4 regions of the Undibacterium sp. FW305-107 genome follow, and region 3 is predicted to be linked to each of the others. Evidence: predicted binding sites of a transcription regulator. Region 3 holds the regulator's gene; each other region holds the start of a gene.
What was found. Region 3 encodes sigma-54, which starts transcription at its own class of promoters, with help from an activator protein. Its sites were predicted from a motif close to TGGCANGNAANCTGCTTT; they were not measured.

Region 1 (8,225 bases), on a different contig from region 3:
TCTTGACGGCAGCGGCTTTCAGTTCTGGTTGTTTTGAACTGGGATCGATTGCTGGTGAAGTCAATGCATTCACGCCATAGCTGGCGTTCCTGGCATGACCACGGCCAGATACATACTCTTCACCCCAGTGCATGGCGATGAAAACCTGGCCAGCGCGCTGCTCATCACTTTCAACTACCGGCAAAATGACAGTGCCACGGCGGCTGCTGACATGCACCAGGTCACCCGCTTTGAGGAAGCGCCTCTGCATGTCTGTGGCCTCCATGCAAATGCCAGGTTCAGCCACGTGGGCAAACAACTGTGCGACAGTACCCGTACGGCTCATGCCATGCCATTGATCGCGCAGGCGACCAGTGTTCAAGGAAAATGGGTAGCGTGCATCAACTGCGTCCTTGACAGGCTGATACACGGTATTGACGAAACGTGCGCGACCATTTGGCGTAGGGAAGATACCATCTTCATACAAACGCTGTTTGCCAGCGCTGGCACCAGCCGGATAAGGCCATTGCTGTGGCCCCTGCTGTTCCAGTATGGCGTATGACAAGCCGGTGATATCGAGGTCACGGCCACGGGTACTGTCGCGGTGTTCGTTCCAGACTTGTTCGTCGCTGCCGTACCTGAAGTTTGCTGGCGACTTGCCCAGCAAAGGGGCCAGTGCCTGCGCAAACTGACTGGCGATTTGCCAATCGTGTTTTGCTTCGCCAGGTGCCGGTATGACGGGGCGCACACGGGATATGCGGCGTTCTGAGTTGGTGACGGTGCCAGTTTTCTCTGCCCAGGTGCTGGCTGGCAAAAGTATGTCGGCGTAAGGTACGGTGGCGGTGCTTGCATAAGCCTCTTGCACGATCACCAGCTCAGCTTTTTGCAGGGCTTCGCGTATGAGATTTTGCTCAGGCATGGATTGAGCGGGATTGGTGCAGACTATCCAGATGATCTTGATCTCCCCCTGCCGGACTGCCTCAAACATTTCCACTGCGGTTTTGCCCGGCGTGGCGGGTACATCGTCTACACCCCAGTAGACGGCAATTTCCGCCCTGTGTTCAGCATTGGCAAGGTCGCGGTGGCCCGACATCAGATTGGCCATGCCACCGACTTCACGTCCGCCCATGGCATTTGGCTGCCCAGTGAGAGAAAACGGCCCGGCACCTGGCTTGCCAATTTGATGGGTAGCCAGGTGCAGATTGATCAGGGCAGCATTTTTTGCGGTACCGGCAGATGATTGATTGAGCCCCTGGCAATACAGTGACAGGCTGGCTTTGGACTGGCCAAACCAGCGCGCTGCCTGTACCAGGTCAGCTTCCTTGATGCCACAGGTCTTGGCAACAGCTGCTGGTGTGTAATCACGCACAGTTTGCTTGAGTTCGGCAAAGCCTTCGGTATGTTCCTGGATATACCCCAGATCAATCAGGTCTTCCCAAAGACACAGATGCAACATGCCGTTGAACAGGGCAACATCGGTGCCTGGCAAGATAGGCAGGAATAAATCTGCTTCACGCGCGGTATCAGTACGGCGTGGATCAGCGACTATCACTTTCAGGTTTGGATTTTTTTCCCTCGCCTGCTCCAGGCGGCGATACAAAATCGGATGTGCGTAAGCCGTGTTGGAACCGACAATAAAAATAACTTCTGCCAGGTCTATATCTTCATAACAGGCAGGCGGCGCATCGGCACCCAGGGTCTGCTTGTAACCGGCCACGGCACTGGACATGCACAGACGCGAATTGCTGTCGATATTATTGGTGCCTACCAGACCCTTGGCGAGTTTGTTGAAGACGTAATAGTCTTCAGTCAGCAACTGACCAGAAATATAAAATGCCACACTATCTGGGCCATGCGTCTTGATGGTGTTCGCAAACTTGCCCGCCATGCTGGCAATGACGGTATCCCAGTCACTGCGATGACGCGTCTCTTCACGCATTAGCGGATCACGCATTTCAGGATAAAGAGCCCTGACTTGCTGCTGTATTTTTGCATCTGCCGACAGATGCAAGGTACTACCCTTGCTGCACAGACGGCCAAAATTTGCTGGATGATCCGGGTCACCACGTACCCCTACAACCTGCCCGCCTTCGCTTTCAATTATTACACCGCAACCAACGCCGCAATAACAACAGGTAGATTTGGTTTCAGTCATACATGCCTTTAAGTGCTCGCTGCATCACCATAGTATGTGATGCAGCGCATTTTTTCTAAGAACCTGTTTACGATATGTAGCGAGCGCGCGTCAGCGGGAGTGAGGAGCAGCGCAAAAAGCGGAATGTACTCCAGTACATGAGCATTTTGAGCAGCACATGAACCCCGATCACGCTCGCGCTTAAGATCGTGAACAGGTTCTAAGCCTCTATTGCAAGTGTACGCAATTCATTCGCATCCAGATATACCTGATCTGCATCCACTTTCAAGCTGAATTTTTGCGTGCATCCTTCATCGGGCGCAATTGCACAGCCAGAAGCCAATTCGATATTCCAGTTATGCAAGGGGCAGGCCACTCTTTCACCAAAGACTATACCTTGTGACAATGGGCCGCCTTTATGCGGACACTTGTCCAGCAAAGCAAAGACCTTGTTTTCTGTATTCCTGAAAATAGCCACATCCGGTTTGGCGGCACGCGCAACCACGCGTGCGCCCAGTACGGGAATATCTTCAACACGACAAATAACTTGCCATTCATGACTCATGTTTTTTCCTCTCAAAAAATGGCGTTATGCTGGCAAGCGTTCAAACTGACGCGTATCGACCTGGGCTTTTTCTGGTTCATGCCACGGATCAGATTCACCTTCCAGTGCAAACAGCAAACGTTGATACAGGTCTTTGCGGCGCTCGTGGTCTTCCAATATGATTTTCTTCACATAATCCAGACCGACGCGGGCCAGGTAATGTACGGTGCGCTCCAGGTACCAACCTTCTTCACGGTACAGTTGCAAGAAGGCGCCGGTATACTCCATGACTTCTTCATGGGTTTTCAGTTTGACCAGGAACTGTGCGACTTCGGTTTTGATACCGCCATTGCCGCCTACATAAATTTCCCAACCTGAATCAACACCAATGACACCAACGTCCTTGATACCTGCCTCGGCACAATTACGCGGACAGCCGGATACCGCCAACTTGACCTTATGCGGTGAATACATGCGTGCCAGTTCGCGTTCCAGCTGTTGCCCCATGAGGGTAGAGTTTTGCGTACCAAAACGGCACCATTCACTGCCCACACAAGTTTTCACGGTACGCAAACCCTTGGCATAAGCCAGACCGGATGGCATGCCCAGGTCTTGCCACACGGCGCGCAAGTCTTCTTTCTTCACACCCAGCAAATCGATACGCTGACCACCGGTGACCTTGACTGTCGGTATCTTGAATTTATCGACGACATCTGCAATCCGGCGCAATTCGCTGGCATTGGTTTCACCGCCCCACATACGCGGGATGACAGAATAAGTACCATCCTTCTGGATATTTGCGTGTGAACGCTCATTGATGAAGCGTGATTGCGGATCATCCTTGGCTTCGCGTGGCCATGTAGAAATCAGGTAATAATTAATGGCCGGACGACAGCTGGAGCAACCATTAGGTGTGCGCCATTCCATGAATTCCTGCACGCCAGAGACCGTCAACAGCTTGTTGGCCTTGATGGCATCACGCACTTGCTGATGGCTATGATCAGTACACGCGCACATGGGCTTGACTTTAGATGCCGTCGAATAATCACCACCGGCAGTAAACATGATGATCTGTTCTACCAGCCCAGTACAGGAACCACAGGACGCCGATGCCTTGGTATGCTTGCGCACATCGTCGAGTGTGAACAGACCTTTTTCCTTGATGGCCTTGACGATGGTGCCTTTGCAGACACCGTTACAGCCGCAGACCTCGGCCTCGTCTGGCATGGCGGCAGCCTTGGTATGACCTTCGTGGCCAACGTCGCCGGTATTTGATTCACCAAACATCAGGGAATCGCGGATTTCAGAAATATTCTTGCCTTCGCGCAGCAGTTTGAAATACCAGCTGCCATCGACGGTATCACCATACAGACAGGCACCGATGAGCTTGTCGTCTTTCACCACCAGTTTTTTATAAACACCACCTATAGGGTCAGACAAAATGATTTCTTCAGTGTCTTTGCCACCCATGAATTCACCGGCAGAAAACAGATCGATGCCTGTCACTTTCAGTTTGGTGGATGTGACTGAACCCTGGTAACGGCCAATCCCAAAATTCGCCAGGTGATTGGCGCAGACCTTGGCCATTTCAAACAAAGGGGCAACCAGGCCATATACCGTGCCGCGATGATTAACGCATTCACCAACAGAGTAAATGCGCGGGTCATAAGTCTGCATGGTGTCATTGACGATGATGCCGCGATTGCAATACAAGCCTGCAGACTCTGCCAACGCCGTATTGGGGCGTATGCCAACTGCCATGACGATCAATTGTGCAGGGATTTCCAGACCATCGGTAAAGCGTATGGATTTGACATGACCGGCATCATCACCAATGATGGCTTCGGTATTTTTTTCCAGCAGGAAGTTCAGGCCACGGTCTTCCAACGATTTTTGCAGCATCTTGCCAGCAACGGGATCAAGCTGACGCTCCATGAGCCAGCCAGGCAGATGCACCACAGAGACACTCATGCCGCGCATTTTCAAACCATTTGCCGCTTCCAGACCCAGCAGGCCACCGCCGATGACGACAGCGTGCGTATGCTTTTCTGCCGCCTCTATCATGGTATTGGTGTCGTAAATATCGCGGTAGGCAATCACGCCCTTGAGGTCTTTGCCAGGCACGGGCAGCATGAAAGGTGTGGAACCTGTCGCGAGCAACAGACGGTCGTATTCAGTCTGGGTACCATCTTCGGCTATTACCAGGCGACGTGCTCTGTCTATCTTGACGATTTTTTTGCCCAGGTGCAGAGTGATATTGTTTTCTTCATACCAATCCACATCATTGAGCATGATGTCTTTGATGGTTTGCTCGCCTGCCAATACAGGTGATAGCAGGATGCGGTTGTAATTGGCATAAGGTTCTGCACCAAATACGGTAATGTCATACAGGTCGGGGGCGATCTTGATTAATTCTTCCAGGGTACGCACACCTGCCATACCATTCCCTACCATCACTAGCTTAAGTTTCTTCATGGCTGCTCCTTTGCTTGTCTCCCCAGACACTAAGCAAGAGCAATGCCAGTTCATTTTTATCAGAGTGAAAGCCAGAATGTTTTTATAAGCCTGCACCAATTTAACTGCGCATTAATACGGTTTTCACCAAGAAAAACTGAGGATTCCTCTGTTGGCAGCAAGAGCAATGCCACTTATTGAAGCATGCGCCCAAAATCCTCACTGCACTCATACAAAACCAAGCCATTCTGGTGCATTGCACCATTTAATTCAGATGACGCACGATTTTCGCGCAGTAAGTTTTGTTTTTAATCATAAAGCAGAGCAAAGGCATGCACATTTTGATGGCACGTCCCTTGCAAGTGGCATGCGTGTTCACTATTGGAGCGACCATGCAAAAAACATCATTCTGGAAAGCCGGGCACACACCCACCCTATTGGCATCTTTCTTTTATTTTGACCTGAGTTTCATGGTCTGGGTATTGTTGGGGCCACTCGCCATCCAGATTTCCAAAGACCTGGGTCTGACAGCGGCACAAAAAGGCTTGATCGTCGCTACGCCATTATTAGCTGGCGCTCTATTGCGCATCGTGATGGGTGTATTGGTAGATCATTTAAAACCCAAGAAAGCCGGTTTGATAGGGCAAATCGTCGTACTGATAGGCTTATGCTGGGCATGGCTGGGTAATTTGCATACGTATGAACAACTACTGTTCCTCGGTGTGATCCTTGGTGTCGCTGGCTCTGCCTTTGCCGTGGCATTACCGCTGGCATCACGCTGGTATCCTCCTGAACACCAGGGCACCGCTCTGGGGATAGCGGGTGCAGGTAATTCTGGCACCGCCTTTGCTGCCCTGTTTGCACCAGCATTGGCAATCGCCTTTGGCTGGCAAAATGTGTTTGGCCTGGCGCTGATCCCCTTATTTATAGCACTAGCTGTTTATCTGATTTTCGCCAAGGATGCACCGGGAGACGCACCAAGCAAATCCCTGACTGAATATCTGGCCGTCTTGAAAGACAAAGACGCCTGGTGGTTCATGTTCTTTTACAGCGTTACCTTTGGTGGTTTTTCTGGCCTGGCATCCTCTTTGACAATTTATTTCAATACGCAATATGGTTTAACGCCAGTGACGGCTGGTTACTTCACTGCCGCCTGCGTCTTTGCCGGTTCGCTGGTGCGTCCCATGGGTGGCCGTATTGCCGACCGCATCGGCGGTATCAAAACCCTGTCTGTCATGTACAGCATCGCTTCTGCCTTCCTGTTCATTGCTGCCATAGGTTTGCAATCGGCTACTGCTGCGGTATGTGTATTTGTGGTTGCCATGCTGGCACTGGGTACAGGTAATGGTGCGGTATTTCAACTGGTGCCGCAGCGCTTCCGTAAAGAGATGGGTGTCATGACTGGCCTGGTCGGCATGGCCGGTGGCATAGGTGGTTTTTATCTGGCTGCCAGTATGGGTTATTCACGTCAGATCACTGGTAGCTATCAAATAGGCTTGTCAATTTTCGCCAGCCTCGCCATTGTCGCCTTGCTGGGTTTATCATTAGTCAAGAAACGCTGGCGCACTACCTGGGGTTCCGCCGCCATGACTACAGCAAAAATTTAATCGATCGCATATGCCACTGACTGTCAGCACAGGACATCACAGCGTCGCCGGCTTACGCCCGCGCAATGAAGACTTTGTCGGCATGGTCACGCCGGGCGAACCCGAGCTATCCTGCAAGGGCATGGTACTGGCCGTAGCCGATGGGGTCTCCGGCAATGAAGGCGGACGTGAAGCGGCTGAATATGTAGTGCGTGGCTTGCTCACCGATTACTATGCCACGCCCGATACCTGGGAAGTGACAACAGCGCTGGACAAGGTGCTGGTTGCCATGAATAGCTGGGTACAGCAGCAAGGCTCAGTGCGCCGTGAGCTGGCAGGCATGGCCACCACCATGACTGCACTGGTCCTGCGGGGGCGCATGTATTACAGCGCCCACGTGGGCGATACCCGCTGCTACCTGTTGCGTGATGGTGTGCTGCAAAAACTGACCCAGGATCATGTCTGGGACAGGCCAGAGATGCAGCATGTCCTGACCCGTGCTATCGGCCTGGACAGCCACCTCGTCATCGATCATGGCATGGGTGAATTGCGTGTCAATGATGTCTTTTTGCTGGCCTGTGATGGTATCTGGGCCAGCCTGACCGAATATGACCTGACAGATTTTTTGAAGCAAGTCAGTGCAGGCAGCCTGGGCAGCGAAGCCGCCTGCGAAGCACTATGTGCAGCCGCACTAAAGGCAGGGTCGCAAGATAATTGCAGCGCTGTGATAGCACGCGTAGAGACCTTGCCTGAAGGTGAACTGCGCGATGCCATCAGCGAGCTGCATGCCCTGCCCGTGCCGCCGCGCATGAAGCCTGGCCAGACCCTGGACGGTTATGCCATAGAAGAAGTCATGCATACTTCACTGACGACGGTACTGTATCGTGTCAGCGAACCATCACATCACCGGCAACTGGTATTAAAAACCCTGCACCCGGACAAGGCCAACGATACGCAAGAACGCTCTGCCTTCGCGCATGAAGCATGGCTGGCAAAACGCGTCGTGGCGCGCTTTTTCCCACAGGTGATTACTCCTGATCAGAGAAACTACCTGTACTATCTCTCGACCTGGCATGCCGGTGCATCCCTGCAAAAAAGGCTGGAAGCCGGTCAGCATTTCACCATACCAGAAGCAGTTGCCTATGGCGGCAAGCTGGTACGCGCCATTGGTGCCCTGCACAGGCGCAGCATCTTGCACAGGGATATCAAGCCCGCCAACGTGCATCTGGGGGATGATGATGAGATCCGCATTCTTGACCTCGGCGTAGCACAATCCGGCTTTGACAGCCAGGATGGCCAGGGTAACGCCAGCCACACCATGGCGGGCACACCCTCATTTCTGGCACCGGAACAATTCCAGGGTGCCGCACCGTCAAGGTCTACGGATTTGTATGCCACCGGGGTCACGCTCTACTATTTGCTGACGCGCCATTATCCCTATGGTGAAGTGGAGCCATTCCAGCGCCCCAAATTTGGTGAGGCGGCATCACCAGGTCGTTATCGTCCCGACTTGCCACACTGGCTGGAA
Region 2 (8,225 bases), on a different contig from region 3:
CTGGTACTTGAGTTATTACTATTATTACCTTCAAGCGTCAGCATGGCGGATTTCAATCTGGCGCGCGGGATAATGGTGGTGCCCAGGTTGCTGAGGATGTCAACAAAGTAGCGGTTGCCAGTGGACTGGGCGATCAGTAAGTGAAAACGTACATCAGCATCTACCGAGGCATTTTCCTCAGTCTTGTTCGCCAGGATATCTTCCAGTGCCTTGCCCAGCGCCACTGCCTGTTCTTCGGTGCGGCGTGAGGCGGCCAGCCAGGCAGCCTCGGTTTCCAGGCTGATCCTGAGTTCCAGTATGTCCAGCACGTCCCTGACGGTGACGATAGCCTCGCGCAGCATGCCTGTGCTGGCCGCCTGACTGGGCTCAAGGATGAAAGTACCTATGCCGTGGCGTGTTTGCACCAGCCCTGCTGCCTGCAAATGTGAAATGGCTTCCCTCACCACGGTACGGCTGACATCATACAAAGTCATGATGGCAGACTCGGTGGGCAGCTTTTCACCCGGCTTCAGGATACCGTTCTTGATGTTATTGCTAATACTTTCTACCAGTCCCTGGGACAGGCTTTTATGCCGTCTTTTGGCCGGTAGAGCGTTGGCGTAGTCTTGAGTTTCCATGAAGCGGGTATTGTACTGAAGAGTGATTGATGGCTATAGACTGATTTTAACTTAAAAAGTCAGTGCAAAGTTGTATGACAACATATAACATGTTTCTCTGGCCTTTATTGTGAGATAACGTCGGCAATCAGCTCACTTTTCAATATCAGACTTGATTGTCTGCCGCTACCCAATAAGAACACACCACGTCCATTCGAGTAAACAATACTGCCGTCAGCACGCATATCATAAGCGGCCACATTGGTCGCCAGGATAGTTTCACTGCCCTGACGGTTGCGGCTCACCAGCTGCCATGAAGCCGGTACCAGTGAGGGTACACCATTGACCATGCTTTCTTTTTTCAGGGCTTTTTCAGCATCTATGCGTTTGCCCTTGAGGATAATTTCTTTCAAGTCTGCATTCAAGGCCGGGCCGGATGCACTGGTCAAAGGCTTGCGGCTATACATCATGGAGAAAAAATTCAGATAATGAAACACCGCACGCAATAAACGGAAAGGAAAAAACAAGGTATCCAGCAGCGCATTGCTGGTGTCGTACCTGGGGACTTCATAGGGGCGCCGGATGAAATGCAGATTACCTTGCGGGCAGACACGTGGATGCAGGAAATCATATTGTGGATCATCGAGCACTGGCGTGACAGCGCCGTTTTTAATATCCAGCATCTGTATGCTGGCATTGCCATAAGCCAGTGTGACACCACTTTGATTGCGGGCGATACCGGTAGATTGATACAGGATCTGCTTTTCTGCATCCGGTATCCAGCAGGGGCTGGTGTCCAGGGTATCGCCACCCGTCAATTCGCGGTATTCATCACCTTCACGATTGCACATGACCAGGTTGGCGATGCCGGTTTTGTTCATTGATGAGGCCAGCAATTTGCCACTGCTCTGGTCCAGATGCATGTCTGTCAGTGCCAGGTTTTGCCTGTGCAATATGCGCTTTTCGGTGCCAGTTTCCAGATCATATGAAAACAGGCCACCCATGCCTGCGTCCTGCAAAAAATACAGGATGCGACCCTGCTCATCAAATTGCATGGCCGTTGCATTAATCTGCGCAGCTTCGCCGTCAAACTGGCGCCAGGCACCTGAGGCAGAAACACCAAAGCTGGTGTTTTGTTTCCAGGCATGCCTTTCCCTGTGTTTTTCCATCTTGTCCAGCATCTCTTGCACATACGGACTGTGCAATTGCCTGGTTTCGCCATGGGCAGCACGGTAAAACAATTTGCCTTCCGAGATAAAAGCAACCGCCTGCGCACTTGCAGCACGGTCAAGATGGCTTTGATGCGCGGCATCATGGCCAGCTGTGGGCAGAGGCTTTCCGTCCTGCGTTGACTTGTTTTTTTGCATGGCCTGATTCAAAAAATAGGCCAGGGCCAACAAGGCAATGATAATAATGAGTAAGTGCACTTAAGAATCTCCTGTCCTTTGTCGCCTGCGCGGACCGCATTGCAAACAATTCTGCAAGCAATTGCAAAAGCAATATTATGCATGCAAGTCGTACCAACCATGCTAATTCCGTATTTTGAACCCCAAAACAGACATCACACTCGCAGACGTGACATTTGTCATTCGCAAGTCCTGACACTTTGCTCTGATATCGCTGACTCTCTTTCGCCATACTGGCAACAGTTCAACAAGGAGTGTCCATCATGTCTGAAATCAACGCTGCCACATTTTCTTCTCACGCTGCCCGTGCCAAGGGCGCGATGTTCTTTGCTGTTTTTGGTGCTGCCTGGCTGGCTTTATGGAATCAGCGTGGCATGCATGGCAACTGGCTGGTCTATCTGGTCATCGCTGTTCTGGGATTGACTCTCGCGGGGCTGGCCGTGCAGCGTCATCATCACTACAAGGCCTACGCTGACGACGATAGTCCAGGCGCACAAAGAGCAGGGCGTTTGTTCCATTTGATTAATGCCGCTCAATGGATCACCATCCTGGTCGGTGGAAATGTACTGGCAAATATGGGTCTGGCTGATTGGGTCATCCCCTTTGCCATGCTGGTAGTTGGTCTGCATTTTTTGCCGTTAGCGAAATTGTTTAATGCTCCCGGTCATTTCTGGTTCGGCCTGGTGATGAGTCTGTTTGCGCTTAGCTACCCCTTCGTACTTTCCCAAGGTGCTGCTGATCCTTATGGCTGCCTGGGTGCGGGCCTGTTGTTATGGGGCTATGCTCTGTTGAAACTCATGGGTATTCCTGCAGTGCAGAATATGAGTGCAGTTTGAAATAGACCCTCTAACTGATTTACTGCAGAATCGCTGGCATATAAAAACAATGAAGACACTATGCCAGCCAATTTCCTACCACCTGCTCCAACACAAGTCCTGCATCCTGACGGTCAGGTACGATTTGGCAAATATGCCGGTGCACCTGAAGTCATAGACTGGTCGGCGCTGGCCATCCCGCATAGGCGTGGCAAGCTATGGCAAGCCTTGCACCATAAACACTGGCATTACGTGGCACTGGCGACAGACGAAATATTTTGCGGCATCGCCATTGTCGATGTGGGATGGACTAACACTGCCTTTGCCTATGTGTTCGATAGGCTGGCAGGCAAGCTCATTGCCAGTTATTCCCAGGATGGCTTGCCGGGATTGACTGCAAAACTGAATGCACATCCGGCAGAGCAGGCAAGTTCGGAGTTTCGATTTTTCGGCAAGCACATTCGCTTTCAACATTTGCCTGCAAGCAGGCAATATGAATTGCAACTGCAATGCGGTTCATTCAACATCAATACTCTGCTGGATGCCAGACCTGCTGCGCCTTCCTTGCTGGCGGTGGGTGAGGTGCTGGGTGGCACTGTGCATGCAACCGTCAAATCGGCAGGCATGCAATTGACCGGCGAAGTACGTGTTGGTAGCCGTAGCTTCAGTCTGCAAAATGGTGTTGGCAGCTATGACCATAGCAATGGATTTCTGGCACGCGAAACAGGCTGGCGCTGGGCATCAGCACATGCGCTGGACATAGGTTTTAATTTGCAGGCAGGATATTTTTCCAGTCATGAAAATGCCCTGTGGCTGGATGGAAAGATTATTCCACTTGGCGCGACACAATTTGACTTTGATGCCACTCAGGCCATGGCTGACTGGCATATCCATACCGATGATGGTTTGCTGGATGTGCATTTCCATCCCGAAGGTTTTCGCGCAGAAAACAAAAACCTCATCATCGCCAGCAGCCGTTACCTGCAACCCATAGGTGTCTTTAGTGGCTGGGTCAGGGCCAGCTTGGATGCACCCAAGCGGCAGATAGAAAACCTGGTGGGCGTAACGGAAGACCACTTTTCCAAATGGTAGTCGTCGGGTCTTAACACTTTTGGATCATCCCGCAATTCCAGAGTTATCCACCGCCTGAATGTACTGTTGGCCTGCTAGCGCAATCGACCTATATAAGTCTGGTCGACCATGGCATTGTGATCCAGTACTGGCGCGGGCACATTGGCTATATTAAGCATGGGACTATCGTTCAGCCTGTTGCTGACCTGTTTCCTGGCGACCAGTCTGTTGATTAGCGGATCGGCTGGTGGTGGCGCGACGAACAGGCCATCTTCACCAAAATAGATTTCATCAAGCTTTTGGCAGATTTCATGCAAGTCCTGATTCGGTAGTTCCAGCGCCAGATCCAGTATGGCGCGGCAATAGCCAGGATTAACGCGCATGTATTCTATGTCAGTGACGCGGCCATTTTGCCGCCGTAAAATCACGTGCAGTCTTGCCATGAGGGAGAAGGCAAGATTATCCGACATGGCATTCTGTATCAGGCTGCTGGTACTCATAAGATATGCTCCCCGTGAAGTTCAAGATCAAGTCCTTCTCTTTCCTGCTCATTGGTGACGCGCAAGCCTATGCTCACTTTGACCAGCCACAAAATCAGGGCAGTCATAGCGCCAGAATAAATCACCGTGACGATGACACCAAAGGCCTGGGTCACCAGGCTGCCGTCGACACCGCCTATGCTCTTCAATGCGAATACACCTGTCAGCAGCGCGCCGACTATGCCACCAATGGCATGCACGCCAAATACATCCAGTGAATCATCGTAGCCCCCCATGGATTTGAGAGAGGTCGCACCCCAGTAACATGCTACGCCAGCCACTGCGCCTATCACCAGCGCACCCGTCAGATCGACAAAACCGGATGCAGGTGTGATTGCCACCAGACCGGCGACCGCACCAGAGACTATGCCCAGCACCGATGGTTTGCCGCGGCGCAGCCATTCCACGATCATCCATGCCAATGCGGACATCGCTGTTGCTACCTGTGTCACCAGCATGGCCAAACCGGCGCGGCCATCTGCTGCACCCGCAGAACCTGCATTGAAACCAAACCAGCCCACCCACAGCAGCGATGCGCCAATCGCAGTCAGCAATAAATTATGCGGTGGCATGGGTTCTTTACCAAAACCCAGGCGTGGTCCGATGATCAGGGCAGCTACCAGGCCAGATACTCCAGCATTGATATGCACGACAGTTCCGCCAGCAAAATCCAGCACGCCGCGCGCTGCCAGCCAGCCTGCCGGTTCCCACACCCAGTGTGCGACTGGCACATACACCAGCAAGGACCACAAGGTGATAAACAGCAGCAGCGCAGAGAACTTCATGCGCTCGGCAAAGGCACCGGTAATCAGCGCAGGGGTGATAATGGCGAACGTCATCTGGAACATCAGGAACACGCTTTCCGGTATCGTCGGTGCCAGTTGATGTACGCTGAGCTGCCCGGCTTCTTTCAAGAAGCTCACACCATGCAACATGAATCTGTCCAAGCTGCCCAGATAAGGTGAACCCGCAGTGAATACCAGACTGTAACCCAGCACTACCCACAAGACCGTGACGATGCAGGTGGTCGCAAGGCTATGTGCCATCGTGCCCAGTGCATTTTTCTTGCGCACCATGCCGGTGTAAAACAGGGCCAGGCCGGGTATGGTCATCAGTAATACCAGTGCAGTCGAGGTCAGCATCCACGCGGTGTCGCCAGCGCTGATCTTGTCTGCGGCGATCATGCCAGGCTTGCTCATGGCAGGCGGGGCTACTGCAGTAATTGCAGGCGTGGGTACAGATGCGGTGCTTGCGCTCACTGACGCCGTTGTAGGGAATTCTGCCTGTGCATTGCAAACGCCGCTGCATAGCAAGAGACTGACAGAGAGGGAAAGCAAAAAGCTGGAGAGCACGCGTATTTTCATCAAGCTAGCCTTTTCAAAAACATCGTCAATGACACACAAGCATGTGCATTGCAGCATTTTTCATGCCAAGGCTGATACCAGTGGATTTGATGCGGTTGAGGGCTATTAAAGGGAAATATATTGCTTGTGATTTCAGTGAGTGCATGCGCACGCACCAAAATGTAAGCAAATATTACCGTGTGGCATGAATATGCACGGGCGGAGTGCTAAGCGGTTTGCCCGGGAATTGCGTGCAACCATAAAAAAAGCCGCTTTGCCCGAAGCTTAAAGCGGCGTCTTGTTTTCAGCTTGCCAGATTAAACCGGCAAGGCAATCTGGTGATCTACACTGAACTGGTAATCGCGGAACACATGTTCTGCGCTTAGCAATTCATAAGTGCCATCCGGCAGTTTGCGGGTCGTGTCTTTCAGACGGTAAGTCATTTGCCCACAAGTCCAGCAATTGAAGTTACGCATATGGGTGCACAGGCAAGTCTTGTCCATGACTGAGATTTTCTTGGCATCAGGGTGTGCTGCCACTTCACGGTTATACGATGTGATGTAGGCGCAGTTGCCATTGCCATCGAGCAGGTAGCCATAAGATTCACAACCTGGGCGTATGCCATCACCTATCGCTGGCGTATTCTTCAGCATGCGCATAGGGTAGCCTGTAGGCGAGATATTATTGACTTCGATGTCGCCTTCACTGGCCTTGAAATATTCCTGCTTCACATTGGCTGGTAAGCCGCACTCATTGGTGACGGTAAAGCGGGTTGCTACCTGTACCCCGGCAGCGCCGTTTTCCAGAAAGGACACGGCATCGCTACCGGTGAAAATACCACCAGCGGCAATCAGTGGAATATCCAGGTTTTCTGCCTTCAGGAACTGTACAATTTCAGTAATGATGGTTTGCAGATCATATTCTGCCCAGTCCATGCCAAAACCAAGATGGCCCCCAGCCAGCGGCCCTTCGACGATGACGTAGTCAGGAAGGCGATTCAGGCGGGAATTCTTGCGCAGGAACAACTGCAGCGCACGTACTGAAGAAACGATGATGCCCAGCTTGGCATCGCGGAAGCGCGGGTGATCAGCAATCAGTCCAAAAGAACCCAGATGCAAACCAGCGCTCATTGTGATGCCATCAATACCAGCATCGAGTGAAGACTCCAGACGCACCTTCAGGGTTTCGCGCGGGCCGTTCATGGTCAGTTTTTCCATGCAATTGACAAAGATCATGCCCTTGCCTTGCTTGGCTTCCATGGTCTTGCCTATATGCAGTCGGGTTGCTTCTGCCAGTTGCTCGAGGTTGAACTTGACGTCAGTCTTGTCAGAGTTGTTAATATTATATTTGTAGAATTTGGTTTTTTCCTTGACAAAGCTGGTGTCAAAACGACGGTCAGAGACATCCTGCACCATGGCATCAGAAATATGACCAACCCCGCCAAGACGTGCAGCAACCAGTGCCAGTTCAGCAGTGGAAATATCGACGCCCATGCCACCGATCATGATAGGAACCAGCTCATCTTTGCCCAGCTTCAGGCGGAAATCATCTACACGTTTCATTGTTATCCTTGACACATTTGCTCAAAAGTAAATCACGCGACGCTATATTTAGTACTCTCTCAATACTCGTAGTACTCTTACTCTACAGATACATATTGCATACTTCTTGTTATTTCTTGTTGATTCCAGGCTGCAAACCGACAGTCGAACGAGATTGTAAGCCAGGGCTAGGCGCTATAGCTAAGATTATATTCTGTAAGAGAGGCAAATACCCAGGTGCAGGCCTTATCTCTTGCCATTTGACCAACGTAATTTAACCCAGGCAGCTTGTTGGCTTGCATTCAAGAAAGTCCAGGCGACCAGACGACTCTCTTTATTACCCTGGCTCATGATAATGGTTTTCTCATCACAGACTTTGACTTGCTTCAATGCCGTATGGATTGCGGTCAAATTGGCTGATTTTGATACCAGGGTAGAAAACCATAAGACTTTTGTGGGTATAGCTGCACTTTCCCTGATCATTTTCTCGATAAAAGCCAGCTCCCCACCTTTACACCAGAGTTCTGCCGCCTGACCACTGAAGTTCAGCACCGGTTCAGTTTGCTCTGGCTTGCCGTTTTTATTCAGATTCTCCCATTTGCGTATGCTGCCCGCCCTTGCTTCTTCGGCGGATGCATGAAATGGTGGATTGCATAGGCTGACATCAAACCATTCATCATCAGCTACTATGCCTTTGAACAGGGATAATTCATTCGTCTGATGACGCAATTGGATCTGTTTGCCCAGGCTGGGGTTGCGGTCTAGTATGTTCTGGGCATTTGCCAAAGAAGCCTGGTTAATGTCGCTGGCGCAAAATGACCAGCCGTATTCAATGGTACCGAGTAAGGGATAGATGCAACTGGCACCTGTACCAATATCCAAAGCCAGTATCTGCTTACCCTTCGGTACACGTC
Region 3 (8,225 bases):
CCAGCAGACTCTCGCGCCGGGCCGCATCGCCATACGAGACATTGGCACCGGCAGTCTGCGCTTCGCGGACACGGTCAGGGTCAAGATCAAGGGCGTGGTAATCAATATTTTCTTCCGCCAGGATACGCGCCAGACTCTGGCCGCTACGGCCAAAACCGGCGATGATCACATGCTTCCTGGTGGTCATGGTGCGGGCAGCGATCTGGGTCAGTGCCAGCGACTGCATCATCCATTCATTGGCAGAGAATTTCATGACGATGGCGTCGGACTTGGCCAGGATGAAGGGTGAGATCAGCATGGAAATCACCATCGATGCCAGAATCAATTGCACCAGCATGGGATCTACCAGTTGCAAGCCACCTGCCTGATTCAGCAAAACGAAACCAAATTCGCCAGCCTGCGCCAAACCAAGGCCGGTACGCAGGGCGACGCTGGTGGAGTTGCCAAAAGCCCTGGCCAATGCGGCAATCAGTACCAGTTTCAACAAGACCGGCCCGGTCAGCAACAATAACACCAGCCAGAATTGCTCATAGACCAGCCGCACATTGAGTAGCATGCCCACAGTAATAAAGAACAAGCCCAGCAGAACATCACGGAAGGGTTTGATATCTTCTTCCACCTGATGGCGGTATTCAGTTTCAGATATCAGCATGCCAGCGACAAAGGCACCCAGCGCCATCGATAAACCGGCTTTCTCAGTCAGCCAGGCCGCACCCAGGGTAATAAACAAGAGATTGAGCATGAACAGCTCTTGCGAACGCCGCTTGACCACGATATGGAACCAGGCACGCATGAGTTTTTGCCCTACCACCAGCAGCAACACCAGGACGACGATGGCCTTGCCACTCGCCAGTGCCAGGGTTTTACCCAGGTCAGGGGACTTAGATGCCAGTGCTGGCACCAGGATCAGCAGTGGTACCACGGCCAGATCCTGAAACAGCAGCACGCTGATGATTTGCCGGCCATGCAAACTTTCCAGCTCCAGCCTTTCCGTGAGCATTTTGGACACAATCGCCGTTGATGACATGGCCAATGCGCCGCCCAGGGCAAATGAGGCTTCCCAACTGATCTGGAACAGGCTGGGCAGCCAGCGGCTGGCTACCCAGCCAAATACCATACTGGTCAGTATGGTGACCAGTACCTGTGCCATCCCCAGGCCAAATACCGCCTTGCGCATGGCCATGAGCTTGGACAGGGAAAATTCCAGTCCTATGGAAAACATCAGGAAAACCACGCCAAACTCGGCAAGTTCGTGGGTAACGGCGCTTTCTTCTGCCATGCCGAAACCGTGCGGGCCTATGAAAATACCAACCACCAGATAACCCAGCATGGGCGGCAGTTGCAGCATACGGAATGCGACCACGCCCAATACGGCAGCAGCCAGCAATAAAAGTGTGGTGTCCAGTCCTGTCATGCCGCCTATTATTGCCGATTTATCGCCCTGCTATCCTGCTTTTGGGCAAACATTATTCATTACGTTACAACTGGCAAAGTTTTTGCTTTGAGGATTTCGTTTATACTTCCGGCATGAATGAACTGAATGCACCTTTAACTTTTAAACAAGTACCCACGACAGACGCAGCTGTCGCAGCACAGCGCGCCCTGAAACTGGCTTGTGAAACCCTGCAAATCGAGGCTGACGCCCTGCTTGCCCTGCAAAAACGCCTGGGTAATGGCGATGCTGCCGGCTTTTCCCAGGCTGTCAGCATGTTGTTGGCATGCCACGGTCGGGTCGTGGTTTCTGGCATAGGCAAGTCTGGTCATATTGCGCGCAAGATTGCGGCGACCTTTGCGTCTACCGGCACCCCATCGTTTTTTGTCCATCCGGCTGAGGCTGCGCATGGCGACCTGGGCATGGTGACACCGCAGGATGTATTTATCGCCATCTCTTATTCTGGCGAAGCATCTGAACTGATGTCCATCCTGCCCATCATCAAGCGCCTGGGTGTCAAGCTGATCGCCATGACGGGCAACCCGGAATCCAGTCTGGGTAAGCTGGCAGATATACATTTGAACCTGCACGTGGACAAAGAAGCCTGCCCGCTCAATCTGGCACCAACCGCCAGCACTACGGTGACGCTAGCGCTGGGTGATGCCCTGGCTGTGGCGGTACTGGATGCACGCGGCTTTCGTGAAGAAGACTTTGCCCGCTCCCACCCCGGTGGCTCGCTGGGCCGCCGTTTGCTGACCCATGTCAGGGATGTCATGCGTGTTGAAGAAGCCATACCGCAAGTCGGCCCGGAAACCAGCCTGAAAACTGCACTGCTCGAAATTACCAAAAAAGGCATGGCGATGACTGCCGTGGTGGATGAGCACCAGCATGTACTGGGCATTTTCACCGATGGCGACTTGCGTCGCCTGATGGACGGCACGCGTGACTTTACCCAGTTGCGCATAGCCGATGTCATGAATCATGCGCCGCGTCGCATACGTCCTGAACAATTGGCGGTAGAAGCTGTCGAAGTCATGGAAACTTACCGCATCAACCAGTTGCTGGTCGCTGACGACAGCGGCAAGCTGGTGGGTGCCTTGCATATACATGACCTGACCAGGGCCAAGGTGATTTGATGGACATAGAAATAGCAACAGAAAAGGCCATAACAGCGGCCAGTAAGATCAGACTCATGATCTTTGATGTGGACGGTATTCTGACCGACGGCAGCCTGTATTTTGGCCCCGAAGGTGAAATGATGAAGTGCTTTAATGTGCTGGACGGGCAAGGTATCAAACTCTTGCAACAGGCAGGCATCATCACGGCCATCATCAGCGCAAGACAATCGGCCATCGTCAGCAAGCGTGCTGCTGATCTTGGCATCAGCCACGTCAGCCAGGGCGTCCATGACAAGAAGAGTGCATTCCTGGGACTGCTGGAGAGGCTGGATATTCCCGCACAAGAATGCGGCTTTATCGGTGACGACGTGATTGATTTGCCGATACTGACCAGGGTCGGCTTTGCAGCCAGCGTACCGAATGCCCATGCCGAAGTACAACAGCGCGTGCCATACATCACCAAGGCCAATGGCGGCCAGGGTGCAGCGCGCGAAGTCTGCGACTTCATCCTGCGCGCCCAGGGTAAATATGAACAGGCTTTACAAGCATATCTGACATGAAACCCCAAATGACCATAGACCGCTTCCGCATCTGGCTGGCCGTGATCCTGCTGGGCGTGATCACCATGGGCACCATCTGGGTCATGGAAGTCATACGCCGTCATGCCGATGATGAGCAAAACCGCAGTTCGGCCAGATCAGCACCTGATTACTATGTGGAGAAATTCAATTTCATCCGTCTGTCAAATAATGGCAAGGCCAATTACCACATCACCGGCGACAGCCTCGTGCATTTGCCACGTACCGACAATATAGAAATCAAGCACCCGCAGATCAATAGTTTTGACCAGGACAGGCCGCCCCTGCATCTGCGTGCTGACCTGGCTGTAGTGTCACAAAAATCATCACTGGTCACACCCAGGCGCGAACATGACGAAGTCCATCTGCATGACAATGTCAGTATGGAAAGACCTGAGGGTCTGAGTTCACAGTTCGTGCGCGTGGAGTCAGATTATCTTTTGCTATTGCCGGATGATGATATCGTGAAAACCGATAAACCCATTTCGGTCACGACGGGAAAACTAAGCTCTACAGCAACAGGCATGATTGCCAATAATTCTACTCAAAGCCTGGCGATGCTGAGCAAGGTCCACATTCAACTCAAGAAGCGTGAACCGGCTCCCAAAGCCAGCACAAAATAATGAAGAAAGCGAATATGCGTATGATCAATACACCATTCAGCGTCGCCCGCTTATTGGGCCTGGCCTTTCTGAGCCTGGCCTGCGTTTCTGCCCATGCAGAAAAAGCCGACAGTAATAAAGAGACCATCATCGAAGCCGGTTACGGCGAGAGTGATGGCAAGACCAGTGTGCGCAGATTGTCCAAGGGTGTCTCTTTGGTACGTGGCACACTCAACGTCAAGGCAGAAAATGCCGTGGTTACTGAAGCGCCTAATGGTGACCAGTTCGTCGTCCTCACCGGTGGCAGCAACCGCAAGGTCACCTTCCGCCAGAAACGTGATGGCGGCCCGGACCTGTGGGTGGATGGTGAGGCTGACCGCGCTGAATACAATCAGAGTACAGAAATCGTCAAGTTCATTTCCAAGGCCAAGGTGCGCTACCTGGAAGGTAAACGGGTCACCCAGGAACAGGAAGGCGAATACCTGTCTTACGACAGCAAAAATGACTTTTTCATCGGCACCAATTCGACCAGTGGCCAGCATGTGGATGGCTCTGGCAGCCTGAAAATCATCTTGCAACCAAAACCAGAAAAACAGGCTAATTAAGATGACAGCACAGTCCAGCAGCACCTTGCTCGTCAAGGGCCTGCAAAAGCGCTATGGCGCGCGCCAGGTGGTGCGCGATGTTTCCCTGCTATTGAAAAGTGGCGAGGTAGTGGGTTTGCTGGGGCCGAATGGCGCAGGCAAGACCACCTCGTTTTACATGATCGTGGGCCTGGTGCCTTCCGACGCCGGGGATATCACGATTGATGACGTGAATATCTCGCAACTGCCTATCCATGAGCGTGCAGTACTGGGTCTGTCTTACCTGCCCCAGGAAGCTTCGGTATTCCGTAAACTGACGGTGGAAGACAATATCCGCGCCGTACTCGAATTGCAAAAAGACAGTGAAGGCAAATATCTCGGTGCCAAGAAAATTGAGCAAAGGCTCAATGCCCTGCTGGCAGATTTGCAGATAGAAAAGATACGTGAAAGCCAAGCACTATCACTCTCAGGTGGTGAACGCCGTCGTGTCGAAATTGCCCGCGCGCTGGCGACCAACCCACGCTTTGTCTTGCTGGATGAACCCTTTGCCGGCGTTGACCCGATTGCCGTCATCGAAATTCAACGCATTGTGCGCTTCCTCAAGGAACGCGGCATCGGTGTGCTGATCACCGACCATAATGTGCGCGAGACCCTGGGCATCTGCGATCACGCCTATATCATCAACCAGGGTGCGGTACTTGCCAGTGGCAAGCCTGACGACATCATACAAAATGAATCTGTACGTCGCGTTTATCTCGGAGAACACTTCCGGATGTGACGGGAATCATCATGAAACAAAGCCTGCAACTACGTACCTCACAACATCTGGCCCTGACGCCGCAATTGCAGCAATCAATACGATTATTGCAGTTATCGACTTTGGAATTGCATCAGGAGCTGGAGACGCTGCTGACCGATAACCCCATGCTGGAACGCGTCGATGATCCGCTCGATCACGCCGTGCGCCTGCTGGCAGACGGTGCCATCAATACCAGCAGCACCTCTGCCGATGCTGGCATGGAAGCACCCGCAGCAAGAGACGACAGCGACAAGTCTGCAGAACCTGCGGCGGCTGATGCTGAAACCGTCATCAGCAATGACAGCACCACCTCCAGTGAAGAAGACTGGGGTTTTGATGACGTGCAGCATGGCAGCAAGTCTGGCGATGATGAAGATGGCCGCCCACAACTGGGCGCAGCCCATGTCACCCTGCGTGAACACCTGCTGGAACAGATGCGCCTGAACCTGCGCGAGCCGCGTGACCGAGCCCTGGTCGAGCTGATGATAGATGCGCTTGACAGCAACGGTTACCTGACTGAAACCTTGGATGAAATACATGCCAGTTTGCCACTGGAATTGTTCGTAGAACCAGAAGAACTGGCTTTTGCCCTGAACATGCTGCAGAGCTTTGACCCTGCCGGTGTTGGTGCGCGCAGCCCTTCAGAATGCCTGGCACTGCAAATCAGGCGCTTGCCCAAGATTGCTTTTGTCACGCGCAGGCTGGCGTTGCAAATTGTTGAAACGCAACTGAGTTTATTTGCGCAAAGAGATTTCACAAAACTCAAGAAAATACTCGACTGTGATGACGAAGATTTGCGCGATGCACAAACGGTCATCCGTATGTGCAAACCCAGACCCGGCATCGCTTTTGCTGCCGATGAATCTGACTATGTTGTACCAGACGTCATCGTCAGAAAATCCGGTAACGGCTGGCAAGTCATGCTGAATCAGGATGTCATGCCCAGGCTGCGGGTAAGCAGTATGTATGCCAACATCATGAAGCAAAATCGCGGCGAGGCAGGCATGGGTGCGCAACTACAGGAAGCACGCTGGCTCATCAAGAATATGCGGCAACGCTTCGAGACCATATTGCGCGTTGCACAAGCGATAGTCGAAAGGCAACGCAATTTTTTCACGCACGGTGCTGTTGCCATGCGCCCCCTTGTTTTGCGCGAAATTGCTGATACACTAGGATTACACGAGAGCACTATCTCACGTGTAACAACCCAAAAATACATGTTGACCCCACATGGCATGTTTGAGTTGAAGTACTTTTTCGGCAGCCATGTCGCGACGGAAACAGGGGGTGAAGCATCTTCCACCGCGATACGTGCACTCATCAAGCAGCTGATAGGAGCAGAAGACCAGAAAAGCCCACTCTCTGATAGCAAAATTGCAGACATGCTGGGTGAACAGGGCATGGTAATTGCCCGACGGACAGTTGCCAAATACCGTGAAGCCCTCAAAATCCCCCCAGTGAGTTTGCGTAAATCTTTGTAAGCAGTCCTTGTAATCACGGTTTGAATTGCTATATATGATTTAGCTCAAGGCAAATAAATGCCAGGAGCTTATCGTTACAGCAAGTAACATCACTATAGGAGCACAGTATGAATCTCACCATCAGTGGACACCACGTCGAAGTAACTCCTGCAATTCGTGAATATGTACATACCAAACTAGAACGTATCAGGCGGCATTTCGACCAGGTCATTGATATCGCCGTCATCCTGACGGTGGACAAGCTCCGGGAAAAGGAAAAACGACACAAAGCCGACATTAATTTGCATATCAGCGGTAAAGATATCCACGTTGAAAGTCTGGCGCATGATCTGTATGCGGCCATTGATGCACTGGTAGACAAACTGGATCGCCAGGTCATCAAGCATAAAGATAAAATGCAAGACCATCAGCACGACGCCATCAAGCACATACCTGATCCGGCATCGGCTTCATAAGACCCCAGTCCTTACCCGAACAGGGTTGTGGACATCCAAAACAAGGACGCTAGAAAGCGTCCTTTTTGTTGGGCGAATGGTTTTGATGTTGATAATTTACATCATCATTCGCTGAATTACTCTGCGACAATCCGTACACATAATAACCGTCATTCCAGCGTGCTTTTAGCTGGAATCCAGCGGCGTTCGTTATATGCCGTGGCTCTTGTTGCAAGTGGCACTTTGACTAAAACGTTTACCCTCCGTGGATACAAGCCGGGTCTCGGCCCGGCAGCCGAAATACTTTCTTTGCGTCGCCAAAGAACGTATTCAAAGAAAGGCGACCCAGGCGTCGTCGCCCCCTGAAGGGGGGGTTCCCGTTTGTGCTGTACAAAAAATGGGAAGGCCCGAAACTCGCTTCGCTCAAACAGCGGTCCTTCTTAATCCATTTTCTGTACAGCACAAACGGCGTCGACACATGGGAACTGCTAACGTCAAAAACAACAGCAACATCAAACCCAAAGTCAAACCCAAAGTCAAACCCAACAGCAACGAGCATGCAGTCCTTACGCTATTTCCTCATAAGCATAGACACCCCGTGACGACCAAGCCTGACAAAGTTAAAATAGCAGCTTCATCCCCTACCCTGCATAGTCAACCACCATGAGCGAATTTGTACTTACCTCCGTCAAGAACAATATAGGCTACATCACCCTCGACAGACCCAAAGCATTGAACTCGCTGTCTCTCGATATGGTAAGAGCGCTGACGACGACCTTGCTGGCCTGGCAGGATGATCAGAATGTGCGTGCGGTGTTTATCCATAGCAGCAGCGAGAAGGCATTTTGTGCTGGTGGTGATATCCGTTTTTTCTATGATGTGGGTACAGCCACACCCAAAGGTGACTCAGCCTTGCTGGAAGATTTTTTCACTGAAGAATATGCCTTAAACCATTTAATTCATTTCTATCCAAAACCCTATATCGCGCTGATGAATGGCGTGGTCATGGGTGGTGGCATGGGTATTGCGCAAGCAGGTGAAGACTGTCGTTTGCGCATCGTCACGGAGCGTACCAAGATGGCGATGCCGGAAGTGAATATTGGTCTTTTCCCTGATGTGGGCGGCGGTTATTTCCTGTCGCGTACTGATGGTGAAATTGGTACTTACCTGGGATTGACTGGTGAAATCATCACCGCT
Region 4 (8,225 bases), 160 kb from region 3:
TGGCAGCTCCTCCGGTCGCTACCCTGGCTGCCAGTGTCAGTGCCAGTGTTTTACCCGCGAGCACCACGCCACTCTATGGTGGCAAAGCAGCTGGAACCTGGTTGTGGGATACCACCAGTATACTCAGCACTGGCAACAAGCTCACCGCGGCAGATAAAACGCATGTCGATGCCCTGATACGGTTCTGCAAAGACAAACAAGTCACGGAAGTGTACTTGCAGATCAATCGCGACATCCCTGTCAGCAAATACCAATATCTGGTCAGCACGCTCAAGGCGGCACTGGTCACCATAGGCAATATCAGTACACCTATCTCTGTACAAGCCCTGGATGGCGCTTCAAACTGGGTAGTCGCTGCTGGAGCAGCGCGCAAGAATGCTTTCCTGGATTGGGTCTTTGCCTATCAACAGTCAGCAACAGTGGCACAGCGTTTCAGTGCCATTCATTTTGATGTGGAGCCCTATACTGCAGAACCTTGGAAAAGTGATCTGGCAGCAGGCATTCTGGCATATCAAAATTTTGTGACCGATGTGAAAAACCGTATTGATGCCAAAAGTGCCAGTCTTGGATGGAATCTTGTCATGGTGGTAGATATTCCTTTCTGGTATGACGAACGCCTGTATAGCAATAGCTATGGCAGCGGCAATCTGGCTGAATGGGTTTACCAAAATGTGCCCATTGTTGCCATCATGTCTTACCGCGATACCAGCGGTCCCATGTTTGATTTCATCAAGAATGAACTTGCTTATGGTGTGACCTACAACAGGCGCACCATCGTCGGTGCAGAAACCTCTCAACAAGAACCTGCTTATGTCAGTTTTTATGAAGAAGGCGAGGCCATCATGCGTACTGAGCTCAATCGTGTGGTAACTGCCATCAGCCTCAATGGCAGCACTGCCGGAGCCCAGTATTCGTTCGGCATACATGATTACACGAACTGGAAGAGCATGCCTTTGTCACCGCGTTAAAGGCTAAAGGTATGCCGGATAAAGCATGAAACTCATTTGGGTGTGACTTGCACCGTCACACTCAAGGTTTCCAACCCGCCACCACGGCGCACACCGCGCACAGGCGCAGCAGAATCATAATCACGACCGATAGCCAAACGGCAATAAGCATCCGTCATCAGGGCGGCATGGGTGGCATCAACACTGACCCAGCCGCTATAGTCGTTGTCTTCTACCCAGACATCCACCCAGGCGTGGCTGTCGGCATGACCGGTTGATTCAGGATCGATATAGCCAGAAACATAACGTGCAGGTATGCCGCGTGCATGACAGCAAGCCAGCATGATATGGGCATGGTCCTGGCAGACGCCACGGCCCAGTTGCAGGGCATCGCTGGCACTGGTCGTGACGATGGTTGCACCAGACTGATACTCCACTGCACCACGGATGTGCGTTGCCAGATTTAATAGTGCAGCCGTAGTGGTTTTGCCGCTGTCAGGTAAATGACTGAGGGCAAAGTCCATGATCGCCGGTACTGGTTCGGTCAGCCTCGTCGGTACGGTAAATACCAGTGGTGAAAATGTATCAGGGTCAGTGATGCGCCCTTGATAAGGATTCGTCAATTCAACCACGCCCTCGGCAATGATGGCAACCTCATGATGCTGACCAGTGATGGTCAGCGTATGCGAGGGATTGCCATAGGCATCGATATACGCATGGCGCTGTCCTGCAGTCTTTATCTGCCAGGAGATGGCATGCTGGTGCTGCTCGGCGCGTGGCGTCAGGCGCAACTGCTGTATGGTGTAAGTCAGCGGCGCTGAATACTTGTAAATAGTCTGGTGACGTATAAAAAGTTGCATGATATTTTATTTTCTCAGGCCGCCAGCGGCACCAGGAAGTCGCGGCTGACACGGTTACCCAGGTCAAAAATGTTTTCCAGGAAGCGCGTCAGGTTGTCATGCAAACCTTCTGCCAATATCTCTTCGATACGGGCAAATTGCAATTCTGCATGCAGCTTACCAGCAAAACGCTCAGTATCGGCTGAGACATCATTGCGCACTTCTTTCAGATTGGCGACCACTTCATCCATGCAGGCCAACAATGAGCGTGGCATATCACCGCGCAGCATCAGCAATTCTGCTACCCGTTCTGGCGTGATGACATCACGGTAGACCTTGCGGTAAATCTCAAAGCCAGATACCGAGCGCAGCAACGCCGCCCAATAATAGAAATCCCTCTGCAAATTATCATTGCCACGCCCGCTTTCCTTGGCACCGTGAAACTTCACATCCAGTATCCGTGCGGTATTATCTGCGCGCTCTATGAAGGTACCCAGGCGGATAAAGTGTACCGCTTCATCCTTGAGCATGGTACCCAGCGTCACTCCACGCGATAAATGTGAGCGGTATTTCACCCATTCAAAAAACTGGCTGGGGTCGTTTTCCAGTATCGTGTCAGACAACCTGTCCTGCATGTCCAGCCAGGTGGCGTTCTGGGTTTCCCACACCTCGGTCGTCAGCGTACCACGTACTGCCCGCGCATTTTCCCGCGCCTCCTTCAGGCATGATGCAATCGAGGATGGATTCATCGGGTCACGGACCATGAAGTCCAGCACATCCTTCTTCGTCAGCAAACCATATTGATGGTCAAAGGCAGACTGCAATTCAGATATACCCAGCATGGCACGCCAGCCACGTTCAGCATCTTCGGCAGACTGTGGCAGCATTGAGGTCTGGATATTCACGTCCAGCATACGGGCAGTATTTTCTGCGCGCTCGGTATAGCGCGCCATCCAGAACAAATGATCAGCGGTACGGCTCAGCATGTATATTCTCCTGACTTAATTTTCAAGGATCCAGGTATCTTTCGTTCCGCCACCCTGTGAAGAATTCACCACCAGCGAACCCTCTTCCAAGGCCACCCGCGTCAAGCCGCCTGGTACCATGGAGATGGTTTTGCCAGACAAGACAAAGGGCCGCAAATCAATATGGCGCGGGGCGATGCCGCTTTCCACAAAGGTAGGGCAGGCCGACAATGCAAGCGTAGGCTGGGCAATATAACCATCGGGCTTGGCCAGCAAGCGCTGACGAAAATCTTCTATCTGCGCCTTGGTCGAAGCCGGGCCCACCAGCATGCCGTAACCGCCAGCACCATGCACTTCCTTGACCACCAGTTCACCCAGATTCGCCAGGGTATAAGACAGGTCTTCGGGTTTGCGGCACTGGTAGGTCGGCACGTTATTCAAGATCGGTTCTTCCGTCAGATAAAACTTGATCATGTCCGGCACGAAGGGGTAGATCGATTTATCATCAGCCACCCCCGTGCCTATCGCATTCGCCAGTGTCACGCGCCCAGCGCGATACACCGACAACAAGCCAGGCACACCCAGAGAAGAGTCGGGCCGGAAAGCCAGAGGATCAAGAAAATCATCATCAATACGGCGGTAAATCACATCCACCCGTTTAGGGCCACGTGTAGTACGCATGAAGACCGCATTGTCATTCACAAACAAATCCTGGCCCTCGACCAGTTCCACACCCATTTGCTGGGCCAGGAAGGCATGCTCAAAATAGGCCGAGTTATACATGCCCGGCGTCATGACCACCACGGTCGGGTTGTCCACCCCCATAGGGGCAACTGAGCGCAGGTTATCCAGCAACATGTCCGGATAATGATCAACCGGCGCAATCTTGTTACGTGCAAACAGCTCAGGAAAAAGCCGCATCATCATCTTGCGGTCTTCCAACATGTAAGACACGCCGGATGGCACGCGCAAGTTATCTTCCAGTACGTAGAACTCGCCCTCGCCAGCCCGCACAATATCCACACCCGCAATATGGGCATAAATGTCAGAAGCGACTGAAATACCCTGCATTTCAGGGCGATATTGGGCATTTTTATAGATCTGCTCAGCCGGGATGATGCCCGCCTTGATGATATTCTGCGCGTGATAAATATCATGGATGAACATGTTCAGCGCCTGTACCCGCTGCGCCAGGCCCTGTTGCAACTGCGCCCATTCACCCGCATGAATGATGCGCGGGATGATGTCAAACGGAATCAGTCTCTCCGTACCCGCATCGTCACCATACACGGCAAAGGTAATACCCACCCGGCGAAAACTCAGGTCAGCCTCTGCCCGCTTGCGTTTCAATCGTTCAGCCGGTTGCTGAGCCAGCCAGTTGCAAAACTCGCGATAATGTTCCCGCGTCAATTCTCCGCCCGCGCCACCCGATACAGCGGCATCATAGGCGTGCATTTCATTGAAAAACTTGGCCATGTTCTAGTCTCTTGGTTACGGTTCCAATACAGCATATCAAGAAACGTGCCAGATAACATTGTGGCTAACCGAAGCGTGGTTTTTTTGTCGTTGTCAGTCGATCAGGCAAACAAGAGTGGCTGAACCGACGATAGTACAATGTTCATTTTTTATCAAAGCTCAGGTCGTATGCCCAAAAAAATGCGAACACTACTATGTCTGTTGATGTTGTCAGCAGCTTGCCGCCTGGCCGTTTCTGAAGACAGCAATCAACAGGCATTGACGGGTTTGCCTCATATCGCACAAGCAGCGGATTCAGCCAAAAACAGACTAGGCCAGCAGATTTTTTTTGATAAAAACCTGAGCCGCGACGGCACTATAAGTTGCGCCACTTGCCATCGGCCAGAGTTGGCTTTTAGCGATGGCAAAAAACTGGCAGAAGGCATCAAGGGACAAATCGGCACACGCAACACCCCCAGCCTCATCAATGCTGCGTTTAATCAAAGCCAGTTTTGGGATGGCCGCCGCAGCACGCTTGAATCCCAGGCCATCGATCCATTCTTAAATCCGCGTGAACATGGCCTGCAAGACCAGCAAGCCATCCTCACAGGTTTAAGCAAAGATCCAGCTTACCGAGCATTGTTACAGCAAGCCTATAACATCAAACCTGCGGCAATAAACCTCGAACAAGTTGCCAGCGCGCTGGCAAGTTTCGAACGCACTTTGGTAGCTGGCGACAGCCCGTTTGACCGCTATTATTTTCAGCAAGACAAATCCAGCATCAGCCCCGCAGCGCAACGCGGCCTGCAACTTTTCATGGGCAGTGCTCTATGTATCAACTGCCACAAGATAGATAAGACGCATGCCCTGTTTACCGATAATCAGTTCCATGGCCTGGGCGTGGGCTTTAAAAAGATAGAAGCCCGCCTGCCAGAACTGACGCAACGCCTGGCACGCGCACAAGAACAAAAAATCAGCCTGGACCAGGAAGTACTCAGCGATGAAGACATCGCAGAACTGGGCCGTTTTGCAGTCACCCTCAAGCCAGCAGACATCGCCAAATTCCGCACACCCAGCCTGCGCAACGTAGCACTGACCGCACCCTATATGCACGACGGCAGCGTCGCCACGCTGGAAGCCGCAGTCGAAATGGAGATTTATTACCGCAGCGCCGAATCACAAAAGCCGCTGATACTCACCCCTCTGGAAAAAACAGATCTGGTTGAATTTTTAAAATCCCTGACCAGTCCACCACTGCCCAAACACCTGTCATCTGCCCCAATATCCCAATAATATCTCGCTGTGTAAGCGCCAAAAAGACACGTAAATTACTGCCATATTTTTCATCAAAAATCTTAATGTTTAAGAAAATAAAAGTGAAAAATAAATAAGTGGGCTTACTCTCTTTGCATTATAGTTGTGCGGAATGCATGACTTTAATATAAATTAACTATTGCTCGTCCGTATTTTTACGGATTTCAGCCCTGATGCTGGCAGTAGGATGAAACGCAAAGGGATGAACAATGCAGCACCGGTTTTGCCTGAAACATGGCCTTGTACACTTGTTGGCAATTGTGTTGGCGGCATGGAGCATGGTCATCCAGCTTTTTGCAATGCGGCCTCAGCGGGCTTTGTGGCTGCTGGCATTTTGCCTGGGAAGTCATCTTGCATCGCCTGCACGGGCGGCTGATGTGCAATATGTGTATGACAATGTAGGACGGTTGGTTGGTACAGTCGCACCGGATGGCAGCAGTGTGCAATATAACTACGATGCGGTCGGTAACATTATTGGCATACAAAAAAATACAGCCACCACATTAGCGATTACCGAATTTGCCCCATCTGGCGGCGCAAGTGGCATCACAATTCAACTTTTTGGTAGCGGTTTTGATACTGTTGCCGCAAATAATAGTGTCAAGTTTAATGGCGTGTCTGCGACCGTTAATAGCGCGACTGCAAATTTGTTGATTGTGACAGTACCAGTTGGCGTTGTTACAGGAAAAATATCGGTCAGCAATGCCAACGGCAATGTGCTTAGTAATAAGGATTTTGTTGTCGGCGCATTAGCACCCCCAACCATTGCCAGTTTTACTCCCGTGTTGGGAGGTGTTGGTACTCCTGTAACGATATCCGGTAGCAATTTCCAAATAATCAAAGAATCGAATAAAACCAGTTTTGGTAATTTTGCTTCGACAGTAACTTCATCGACTGCTTCTAGCCTGGTTGCAAATGCACCGGGTTCGTCGTTGTCAGGCAAGATCACTGTTTCCACTCCGTACGGGAGTGCAGTAAGTGCAAATGATTTCTATGGCCTGCCTGCTGGGTGGCTAGCAGGCGATATTGGCTTTACCGGTCGTATTGCGGTGAATGGGCCTGCAATGCCGCTCACCACCACAGTGACAGGAAAAAAAGCAATTGTCTTGTTTGATGGCGTAGCTCAACAGAGAGTGAGCCTGATGTCTGCCGCAGGGACATTCGCAAGCAGTATTCCGACCACAATTTACAATCCGGATGGCAGTATCCTGATGACGGCCACGGTGTACAACAAAGATTCTCTGGACTTGGTCACTCTACCTGCTAATGGCACTTACACTGTAGCAATGGCGCCAAATTCTAGTGACAAAGGCACCGTTAATTTATCTCTAGTCTCAGAAGCAGTTGGCAGCATTACCGCTGATACTCCTTTCCCTGTCAATCTTCTCGCGGGTCAAAACGGGCGTTACTTTTTTTACGCCGAAGCGGGCAAGACATACGGCTTGGCACTGACCGATCTTGTATTCACCGGCAGTGGAAGCAACCCACGCAATGTCACAATAACCTGGGAAAAAACAGATGGTACCAAGTTGTACACATGTGAAGTCACAGCCAGTAGCAGTTGTGATTTTTCAGATGCTGCCAGGCTTGGTGTGACTGGCAACTACGTAATTCGCTTTAATCCAAGTTCTACTCACGCAGTCAGTTTTAACGCGATTTTGTCAAGAGATATAGAGGCCGGTGATTTGATTGCAGGTGCCACACCAGTAACTATAACAACAGTACTGCCGGGCCAGAACGGGCGCTACACTTTTGATGGCATTGCAGGTCAAAACTTTAATCTGGCTATCACCGGCAATACCATGGACGATGGCAATGCAGGCACCAGTAACTCTACCTATATTTATATTTATCAGCCCGGTAATAGCACATCGGAATGGAAATGGGATTATCTGGTGACAGGAAGGGTAAATGGTGTCATCGCTCTCAATAATTTACCGCAGACTGGCAAGTATACAATTGTAGTGAATCCGACCGTGCTGGATAAGGGGAGCATGAGCCTGCAATTACTTTCTGCCGCTACAGGCGTGTTAACAGTAGATAGTGCAACAGCAATGAACTTGCCTATGGGGCAAACTGCACGCTATACCTTCACTGCTGAAGCAGGAAAAACTTATGGCTTTGCTGCGGCGGATTTGGTATTTACCGGTAGCGGATCGAGCGATAAAAAACTCTATGTTTATCTTGAAAAATCAGATGGCACAGCGCTGAGCAATTGTTCATTCTCATCAAGCAATAGTTGCGATTTTTATGATCCAAAATTGTTTGCGGTTGGTGGCACTTATGTGATGCGCTTTGTCCTGGGATCTACCTATGCAGCAAGTTTTAACGCAACGTTATCTAAAGATATCGAAGCAGGTAGTTTGTCTGCAGGTGCATCACCGACTAATTTAACAACTTTGCGTCCTGGTCAGAATGGCCGATTTACTTTCAATGCAACGGCAGGACAAAGTTTTAATCTGGCATTAAGTGGCAATAGCATTGATGATGGTAGTCCGTCCAGTATCAATCCTATAAACGCGTATATCTTTAAGCCCAGTAACACGGCCTCTGCGTGGACCTATGACACTATTTATACCGGGACTTCAAATGGTGTAATGTCGCTCTCAAATCTTCCTGAGACCGGAACTTATACTGTCTGGATAAATCCGACTGTGCTAGATAAAGGAAGTATTAATCTTCAATTGCTGTCTGATGCAACAGGT

Region 1: nirB (nitrite reductase large subunit NirB) is a predicted target of sigma-54. The motif match lies at 5,163-5,180, and genes of this name have one in related genera.
Region 2: AC3WQT_RS09705 (ammonium transporter) is a predicted target of sigma-54. The motif match lies at 5,842-5,859, and genes of this name have one in related genera.
Region 4: AC3WQT_RS17780 (circularly permuted type 2 ATP-grasp protein) is a predicted target of sigma-54. The motif match lies at 4,261-4,278, and genes of this name have one in related genera.

The regions. Positions count from the first base shown of each region.
Region 1 is NZ_JBYTAV010000009.1:243,786-252,010, reverse strand. It holds gene AC3WQT_RS20765 (nitrate reductase) at 1-2,134, opposite strand, end outside; gene nirD (nitrite reductase small subunit NirD) at 2,334-2,678, opposite strand; gene nirB (nitrite reductase large subunit NirB) at 2,703-5,132, opposite strand; gene AC3WQT_RS20750 (nitrate/nitrite transporter) at 5,504-6,718, shown strand; gene AC3WQT_RS20745 (bifunctional protein-serine/threonine kinase/phosphatase) at 6,729-8,225, shown strand, end outside.
Region 2 is NZ_JBYTAV010000004.1:16,341-24,565, reverse strand. It holds gene AC3WQT_RS09730 (FadR/GntR family transcriptional regulator) at 1-617, opposite strand, end outside; gene AC3WQT_RS09725 (TolB family protein) at 722-2,023, opposite strand; gene AC3WQT_RS09720 (hypothetical protein) at 2,266-2,838, shown strand; gene AC3WQT_RS09715 (DUF2804 domain-containing protein) at 2,899-3,909, shown strand; gene AC3WQT_RS09710 (hypothetical protein) at 3,984-4,388, opposite strand; gene AC3WQT_RS09705 (ammonium transporter) at 4,385-5,791, opposite strand; gene AC3WQT_RS09700 (nitronate monooxygenase) at 6,088-7,332, opposite strand; gene rlmF (23S rRNA (adenine(1618)-N(6))-methyltransferase RlmF) at 7,558-8,225, opposite strand, start outside.
Region 3 is NZ_JBYTAV010000007.1:219,174-227,398, reverse strand. It holds gene AC3WQT_RS17095 (monovalent cation:proton antiporter family protein) at 1-1,414, opposite strand, end outside; gene AC3WQT_RS17090 (KpsF/GutQ family sugar-phosphate isomerase) at 1,528-2,568, shown strand; gene AC3WQT_RS17085 (KdsC family phosphatase) at 2,568-3,110, shown strand; gene lptC (LPS export ABC transporter periplasmic protein LptC) at 3,107-3,751, shown strand; gene lptA (lipopolysaccharide transport periplasmic protein LptA) at 3,751-4,335, shown strand; gene lptB (LPS export ABC transporter ATP-binding protein) at 4,337-5,092, shown strand; gene AC3WQT_RS17065 (RNA polymerase factor sigma-54) at 5,104-6,594, shown strand; gene hpf (ribosome hibernation-promoting factor, HPF/YfiA family) at 6,702-7,049, shown strand; gene AC3WQT_RS17055 (enoyl-CoA hydratase/isomerase family protein) at 7,692-8,225, shown strand, end outside.
Region 4 is NZ_JBYTAV010000007.1:379,645-387,869, forward strand. It holds gene AC3WQT_RS17765 (hypothetical protein) at 1-968, shown strand, start outside; gene AC3WQT_RS17770 (transglutaminase family protein) at 1,001-1,807, opposite strand; gene AC3WQT_RS17775 (alpha-E domain-containing protein) at 1,822-2,772, opposite strand; gene AC3WQT_RS17780 (circularly permuted type 2 ATP-grasp protein) at 2,788-4,227, opposite strand; gene AC3WQT_RS17785 (cytochrome-c peroxidase) at 4,408-5,499, shown strand; gene AC3WQT_RS17790 (IPT/TIG domain-containing protein) at 5,730-8,225, shown strand, end outside.